DNA from 2 places in the Cupriavidus sp. 01L45 genome. Region 2 is predicted to be linked to the other one. Evidence: predicted binding sites of a transcription regulator. Region 2 holds the regulator's gene; the other holds the start of a gene.
What was found. Region 2 encodes HrcA, which represses chaperone genes, less so after heat shock. Its sites were predicted from a motif close to TTAGCACTCNNNNNNNNNGAGTGCTAA; they were not measured.
Positions count from the first base shown of each region.

Region 1 (4,209 bases), on a different contig from region 2:
GCCACCTTCGTCGGCTATGCCGTGGTGTACACGATCCTGCTCAAGCCGGCCACGCCGCAGAATATCGTGATCGGCGGCCTGTCCGGCGCCATGCCGCCGGCGCTTGGCTGGGCGGCTGTCGCTGGCGAACTGCCGGCCGAAGCCTGGTTCCTGGTGCTGATCATCTTCACGTGGACCCCGCCGCACTTCTGGGCCCTGGCCCTGTATCGCCGCGCCGACTACGCCAAGTCCGGCTTGCCGATGCTGCCGGTGACGCACGGCGAGCGCTTCACGCTGCTGCACATCCTGCTGTACACGCTGATCATGATTGCGGCCACGCTGCTGCCATTCGTGTACGGGATGTGCGGTTACATTTACCTGGCGGCGGCGCTGATCCTGGGGGGCGGTTTCCTCGCATACTCCTGGAAGATGTACCGCAACTATTCCGACGCACTGGCGCAGCGGACTTTCCGTTTCTCGATCCTTTACCTCTCGCTGCTGTTCGCCGCGCTGCTGGTCGATCACTACTTCAAGTTCCTGCCGCAAGGCTGAGCGGCCGGACGGCGGCTTGCGACATCTTGTCGCGGCCTGAGCGCGCGGCGGCCCCAATCGGCGATACTGCTTCACATCTGTTAATGTGACCTTGCCGCGCCCGGCCGATTGCCGGGCGGTCCTGGCTCGCCAAACCACCCGAACCCGCATGCCGAACCGCTTCCCTCCGGGCTTCCTGCCCACTTTCGCCACCTTCCGCCGGTTGTGCCTGCTGGCGTTGTGCTCGCTGCTGCTTGCTGCATGCGGCCAGCAGCGCGCGTCATTCAAGAACGTCGATATCACCGGCGGCAGTGAATTCGGCAAGGACTTCGTCCTCACCGATCACAACGGCAAGGTGCGCTCGATCGCGGACTTCAAGGGCAAGGCGGTGGTGATGTTTTTCGGCTATACGCATTGTCCCGACGTGTGCCCGACCACCATGGCGGAGTTGAAGGCGGTCATGGAGCAACTGGGGCCGGATGCCGACAAGGTGCAGGTGCTCTTTGTCACGGTCGATCCCGAACGCGATACGCAGGCGCTGCTGGCGCAATACGTGCCGGCCTTCGATCCGCGCTTCCTGGGTATGCGCCCGGCCGACGACGCCGCGCTGCAGAAGGTCGCCAAGGACTTCAAGGTGTTCTACGCCAAGGTGCCAGGCACATCGCCGTCCAACTACACCATGGACCACTCGGCGGGCAGCTATGTGTTCGACCCCAGCGGGAAGCTGCGGCTGTTCATTCGCCATGGCCAGGGACCGGAGCCAATTGCGCACGACATCAAGCAACTGCTTGCTTCCTGAGGGGCGTGGCCGGTGTAACCGGTAGACAAAATGAAACAGGGCCGGTCGCGAGACCGGCCCTGTTGCTTTCGGGAAAAGGGCGGGGGTGAAATGCCCGCCGCCGCCCGGCGTGCCTCAGGCAAATGCCTGCAGCGCTCCCTTCATCTTCTTCATCGCCGCGGTTTCGATCTGACGGATACGTTCGGCCGAGACGCCGAATTCCTCAGCCAGTTCGTGCAGCGTGGAACCGCCGGACCCGTCGTCGTTGACCTGCAGCCAGCGCGCTTCGATGATGCGGCGGCTGCGGTCGTCGAGCTTGGACAGCGCTTCCTCCAGGCCTTGCACCTGCATGCGGTCGTGGCGCTGGGCCTCGATCACGCGGGTGGGTTCGTTGTGGTTGTCGGCCAGGTAGGCGATGGGAGCGAATTCCTCTTCGCCGTCGTCGATCTGGCCTTCCAGCGCCAGGTCACCACCAGACAGGCGGGTTTCCATCTCCATCACTTCTTCCGGCTTGACGTTCAGCTCGCGCGCAACCGCGTCGATCTGTTCCGGGGTGAAGGTATGGGCACCCTGCTTGTGGCTGCGCAAGTTGAAGAACAGCTTGCGCTGGGCCTTGGTGGTAGCCACCTTGACCATGCGCCAGTTCTTCAGCACGTATTCGTGGATCTCGGCCTTGATCCAATGCATCGCATACGACACCAGGCGCACGCCCTGGTCCGGGTCGAAGCGCTTCACGGCCTTCATCAAGCCGATATTGCCTTCCTGGATCAGGTCCGCATGGGGCAGGCCGTAGCCGAGGTACTGGCGGGCGATGGACACCACCAGGCGCAGGTGCGACAGCACCATGCGGCGCGCAGCGTCAACGGAGTCATGCTCGCGCAGCTCGCGCGCGAGCCGCTGCTCTTCCTCGGGGGTGAGCAGGGGAATACGGTGGACAGCCTGGATATAGCTGTCCAGATTTCCCAGCGTTCCGGGAAGCGTCAGCGCAAACGTGCCGGTACCTTGGGGCACCGTGGGCAGACGGTTGGTCATTTGGGTTTGGTCAGCAGATAGGACCGCGTTCACTCGATTGCTCCTTTTGCATCCGGCGGGTGGGTTGCCCGCGTACGCCAACCCATGGGGGCTACGCACTGCATTGCAACACATATTAGCACTCAAGCCGGTGGACTGCTAAGTTGGAGTAGTTATAGGGTTGATAGTTCCTGATAATCGAAATCTGTTTTCACATAGCGTTTCCTGCGAGGGGCTTTGCGTGATGTGGCGTGGCCACTATCTCATGCGAGCCCTCGAACGATCCGACATGGATTAGAGGGACCACGCGCCCTTCGGTTCTATCGCCAAATGAGATGCAGTGTTTCTACAGCGGCTACACTCTTTTCATTTGCGCTATCCGCAAGCATCGACCGAACCGGGGAGAATTCATGTCTGCTATCGAACACTTGCTCAAGCCGCACACGCGTGACCTTGGCGACTTTGCCGTCAGCCGGCTGCTACCCGCGGCGGCAACGCAGACCGTCGGGCCGTTTATTTTCTTCGACCATATGGGACCCGTGGCGATGCCTCCGGGGGAAGGTGCGGACGTGCGTCCGCATCCACATATTGGGCTGGCGACCGTCACTTACCTGTTCGAAGGCGAGATCCTTCACCACGACAGCCTTGGCAGCAAGCAGGTGATCAGGCCGGGCGACGTGAACTGGATGACGGCGGGAAAGGGCATCGCGCACTCGGAACGCTCGCCGCAGGCCGCCCGCGATGCCGGGCCGCGCCTGCATGGCATACAGACCTGGGTGGCGTTGCCAAAGGAGTTCGAAAACGTCGAACCGTCCTTCCATCATCACCCCGCCGCAACGCTGCCCAAGCTGGAGCGCCCCGGGGTGCGGATGACGGTGATCGCCGGAGATGCCTTTGGCGCGGAGGCTCCCGTGAAGGTGTTCAGCCGCACGCTCTATGTGGCCATCGAACTGGATGCGGGTGCCAGCCTGGAGATTCCGCCGGAGCATGCCGAACGTGGCATCTATCCGGTGGACGGCAGCGTTGCGCTGGATGGCGAAATATTGCCGGAACGCCATTTGGCGGTGTTGGTGCCTGGCGTGCCAGTGACGCTGACCGCGCAGGCGCCTTCGCGCGTGATGCTGCTAGGCGGCGATCCGACGGACGGGCACCGCTTTATCTTCTGGAATTTCGTCGCCAGCAGCAAGGAAGCGATCGAGGCGGCCTCCCAGCGCTGGGAGGATGACCAGTTCCCGCGCGTGCCCGGCGAGGACGATCGCATCCCGCTGCCGCAGCGCAAGCGCTGAAAGCGCCCGGGCCTGCCTCAGACCGGGCTGGCCCAGGTCACGCGCGTTCCCTGTTGCAGGCAGTCGCGGATCGCCTCGATCTGCGTAGCGATCGGAGCCGGGACGGGTGCCTTGCCGTCCAGCACGAGGCGGATCCAGGCCGCAGTCTGGTCCACGTCGCTGCCGGGTGGCAATTCCGGCACTTCGGTGATGGAGCCCGCGGTGGGATCGACCAGTGTGCGCTGATGTCCGTCGTGTAGCCAGTCGATGCGGCTGCCGCGCCGCGCATCGGCCACCACTTCGCCTTCGGTGCCGCGCGCCAGCAGCACATTGGCCGGCTCACGGGAGAAGTAGTCAGTCAGCGTTTCCCGGTACTCGGGATGGGTGTAGCTGTACAGGCGCAGCGCTTCCGCCGGGGAGTGGGTGCCGACCGGCTGGAGCATCTTGACCACCGTGTGCGCGGAGTTGCGCAAGCCGATCTGCATGCGCCTGTCGAGCATGGCGGCCAGCGCCGGCGACAGCACGTCGATCGGCAGCACCGCCAGCGGGCCCGGCTGGCTGTCCTTGCTGCGAAGCTGGGCTTCGGCCTGCGCCACGGAACTGCACGGCGCGATGCCCAGCGCCTCGAATAGCGAGAGGCTGGTC
Region 1 covers NZ_JBFTSG010000013.1:30,487-34,695, forward strand. Annotated here, with positions in the region: gene AC1DT6_RS11060 (heme o synthase) at 1-531, shown strand, start outside; gene AC1DT6_RS11065 (SCO family protein) at 680-1,309, shown strand; gene rpoH (RNA polymerase sigma factor RpoH) at 1,424-2,320, opposite strand; gene AC1DT6_RS11075 (pirin family protein) at 2,710-3,585, shown strand; gene ybiB (DNA-binding protein YbiB) at 3,603-4,209, opposite strand, start outside.
Region 1: the regulator HrcA is predicted to act here: its motif matches at 2,436-2,462, upstream of rpoH (RNA polymerase sigma factor RpoH).

Region 2 (4,209 bases):
AGCACTACATCATCCCCTACGTTCGCTGACCCAGCCAGGTGAGTCCGGGCGACCGCCCACGCGGCTGCCCTCCTCACCCCATGACGCCATCGATCTGGCGCCGGTCGCGCTTGGTCGGCCGGCCCTGCAAGCGCGACGCCGGTTCATCGTTGAGCCGCCTGTTCTCCGCGTCTTGGCGCCGGCGCGCCTCGCTGGCCTCAGTTTCCGCATAGAGTGTCTGGGCGACGGTTGCCGGACCGCGGGCTCCCGCAACGCCCTTTACCACCACTTCCCAGCGTTGCTGGTGCGCCTCCAGTACGACCGTGTCGCCCGGCTTGACCTCGCGCGAATTCTTGCAGGCCTGGCCATTGACCTGGACCTTGCCCCGCTCCACCGCCTCGGCTGCCAGCGAGCGCGTCTTGAAGAATCGCGCGCACCACAGCCATTTGTCGATGCGCAGGCGGGCATCGGCCTCAAAAGATACGTTCATACCTTCACCTCCAAGCCGTAACTCCCGCGCCGCTCATGCCGCCGCACCGCGGGTCTGGGCTTGCGTGCGCCGGGCTTCCAGTTCATGCGGATGGGGCATCCGCAGCGGCCAGCCTTGCAGGTGCTGCAATCCGATCTCCGCGAGCCCGGCGATCCAGCTTTCCGCATCGTTGAGGCAAGGAATGTAGTGGAATACCTTGCCGCCAGCCACCTGGAACTCGGACCGCCCTTCCATGGCGATCTCTTCCAGCGTTTCGAGGCAGTCCGCCGGGAAGCCGGGACAAAACACGTCGACCCGGCCGGTACCGACCTTGCCTAGCTCTTGCAGGGTAGGCGCGGTATAGGGCTGCAGCCACTCCGCCTTGCCGAAGCGCGACTGGAACGTGACCTGGTACTGCCCCGGCTGCAAACCCAGCGCCTCGCCCAGCAGGCGCCCGGTCTTCAGGCATTCGCAGTGGTAGGGATCGCCCAGTTCCAGCGTCCTGCGCGGCACCCCGTGAAACGACAGGATCAGCTTGTCGCCACGCGCGAAATCCGGTGTGCCTTGTTGCGCCCAGTATGCCCCGACCTGCTGGTGCAAAGCCGCAATGTACGCCGGATGGTCGTGAAAATGCTTGATCAGCCGCAGCTCCGGCTGGTTTCGCCACGCCTTGAGCACACGAAATGCCTCGTCGAAGGCGGTCGCGGTGGTAGTGCCTGAATATTGCGGGTACAGGGGCAGCAGCAGGATGCGCTCGGTCCCCTGGCGCCGCAGCGCCTCCAGCACCGAGCCGATCGAGGGGTTGCCATAACGCATGGCGCACGCCACGGTAACTTCGTGGCCATGCTGGTTGAGCAACAACTGCAAGGCGTGGGCCTGGCGCTCGGTGTGCACCAGCAGCGGCGACCCCGTCATATGGGCTTCGCGCAGCCAGATAGATTCGTACTTCATCGCCGACGCACGCGAGCGCAGCGGCAGGATGAGGCCATACAGGATCGGCAGCCATGCGGCGCGGGGAATCTCCACGACGCGCGGATCCGACAGGAACTGCTTGAGGTAGCTGCCGACCGCTTTAGGCGTCGGCGCATCGGGTGTGCCGAGGTTGATCAGCAGGATCGCCGTACGCGGCGCCTGGCCATGCTGATAGGCCGGCTCGGGAGTAAACGTCATGTAATTTCCGGTGTGGCGGAGCGGCGCGGGCACAGGGCGCGCGGCCGCCAGGTCTCGCCGAGCTTACAGGATGAACGGAACAGGCAGTCTGTGAGACCGGGCCAGGACGACACTAGTTCTGGCTGAGCGCGCTGGACAACAGGCGCGCGGTGATGTCGACGATCGGGATCACCCGCTCGTAGGCCATGCGGGTCGGCCCGATCACCCCGAGCGTGCCGACGATCTGGCCGTCGACTTCGTAGGGCGCGGTAATGACCGCCATGTCTTCCAGCGGCACCAGCTTGCTCTCGCCGCCGATGAAGATCTGCACGCCCTGGGCGTGGCTGGAGACATCGAGCAGCTTGAGCAGGCCGGTCTTGTGCTCGAACACGTCGAACAGCTTGCGCAGTTTTTCCATGCTGGAGGAAAGATCCTCCACTTCGAGCAACTTGCGCTCGCCCGAGATAAAGACGTGATCGTCCTCTTCCTCGGCCATGGCGTTGCTGCCCGCCTCCACCGCGGCCTGCATCAGTTGCGACATATCCATGCGCAGCGCCTGCAGTTCGCCGCGCAGGTGGTCACGCACATTGTCGAAGCTCATGCCGGCAAAGTGCGAGTTGATGAAATTGGCCGCCTCGACCAGTTGCGACGGGGAATACGGCAGTTCGGTCTGGATGATGCGGTTCTGCACATCGCCCTCCGGCGTGACGATGATCAGCAGGATGCGCTTGTCCGAGAGCCGCATGAATTCCACCTGGCGGAACGCCTGGGCGCGGCGCGGGGTCATCACCACGCCGGCGAACTGAGACAGGTTGGACAAGGTATGAGCCGCCGAGGTGATCATCCGCTGCGGCCCAAGCTGCTGGCCGCGCAACTGGCCCTGGATCTTGCCGGTCAGTTCAGCCAGGTTGAGCGCGCCATCCAGCGGCTGGGCGGTCAGCATGGTGTCGACGAACAAGCGATAACCCCGCGGCGTCGGAATGCGCCCCGCCGAGGTATGCGGGCTGGCAATAAACCCCATTTCCTCCAGATCCGACATCACATTGCGGATGGTGGCAGGGGACAGATCGAGCCCGGAGTACTTCGACAAGGTCCGTGAGCCCACGGGTTGTCCCTCGGCGATATAGCGCTCGATCAGGGTTTTGAGAAGCGTTTTTGCACGTTCATCCATGATGTTCCCGATTTTACGCAAGTTTACCCCGTTCGGGCGGCTCATCCGTGTTCCGGCCCGGCCGCAGGTGCCCATCTGCTGACAATGGTCGCGGCGGTATGGTCTAATCCCGGCATGTCTTCGCTCCCCACGCCCGGCGCCGCGCGCGCGCCCTTTCGCACCGTCGCCCTGATCGGCAGGTACGCCACCGCCGGCATCGAGGGCCCGCTGGAGGATCTGGCCGCCTGCATCCTCAGGAACGGCCAGGATGTGGTGTTCGAGCGCGAAACCGCGATGGCTACCGGGCTGACCGACTATCCGGCGCTGGCGCCGGACGAGATCGGCAAGCATGCGGATGTGGCGGTGGTGCTCGGCGGCGACGGTACCTTGCTGGGCCTGGCGCGCCAGCTGGCCGGCTACCCGGTGCCGCTGATCGGCGTGAACCACGGGCGCCTCGGCTTCATGACCGACATCCCGTTGCAAGACGTGCATTCGGTGCTGCCCGACATGCTTGCGGGCCGCTACGAGTCGGAGACCCGCATGCTGCTGGAGTCGCAGGTGGTACGCGACGACGGCGTGATCTTTTCCGCGCTGGCCTTCAATGACGTCGTGGTCAACCGTTCCGGCATCTCCGGCATGGTCGAACTGGCCGTCTCCGTGGACGGCCACTTCATGTACAACCAGCGTTCGGACGGCCTGATCGTCTCGACGCCGACCGGCTCGACCGCCTATGCGCTGTCGGCGGGCGGCCCGATCCTGCACCCCACCCTGTCGGGGCTGGTGCTGGTGCCGATTGCCCCGCATGCGCTGTCCAACCGCCCGATCGTCCTGCCGCATGACGCCGAAGTCTCGATCGAGGTGGCCACGGCGCGCGACGCGAGCGTCAACTTCGACATGCAGTCACTGACCTCGCTGCTGCCGGGCGACCGCATTGTGGTTCGCCGGTCGGCCAAGACCGTCAACCTGCTGCATCCGATCGGCTACAACTATTACGCCACGCTGCGCAAGAAGCTGCACTGGCACGAGTACCCGAGCGAAGACAACCGGCTCTGAGCCGCGCCGATCCTGACCGATCRGGCCCAGATCCGCCGCCCCCAAACCGAATCCGCCCCTGACCCCGACCCGTCGCCCACGATGCTGCGCAGCCTGTCCATCCGCGATTTCGTCATCGTCGATACGCTCGACCTCGACTTCTCCCCGGGCTTCACCGTCTTCACCGGCGAGACCGGTGCCGGCAAGTCGATCCTGATCGATGCGCTGGCCCTGGTGCTGGGTGAGCGCGCCGACGCCGGCGTGGTCCGCGAAGGCGCCGCCCGGACCAGCATCAGCGCCACCTTCGCCACCCCCGCCGGGCTCGATGACTGGTTGGCCGAACACGACCTCACCGGCGACGATGGCACCGTGCTGCTGCGCCGGACCGTCGACGCCGGCGGGCGCAGCAAGGCCTTTATCAATGGCGCCG
Region 2 covers NZ_JBFTSG010000015.1:13,543-17,751, forward strand. Annotated here, with positions in the region: gene AC1DT6_RS12305 (hypothetical protein) at 1-29, shown strand, start outside; gene AC1DT6_RS12310 (RNA-binding S4 domain-containing protein) at 74-469, opposite strand; gene hemH (ferrochelatase) at 503-1,618, opposite strand; gene hrcA (heat-inducible transcriptional repressor HrcA) at 1,731-2,768, opposite strand; gene AC1DT6_RS12325 (NAD kinase) at 2,883-3,800, shown strand; gene recN (DNA repair protein RecN) at 3,882-4,209, shown strand, end outside.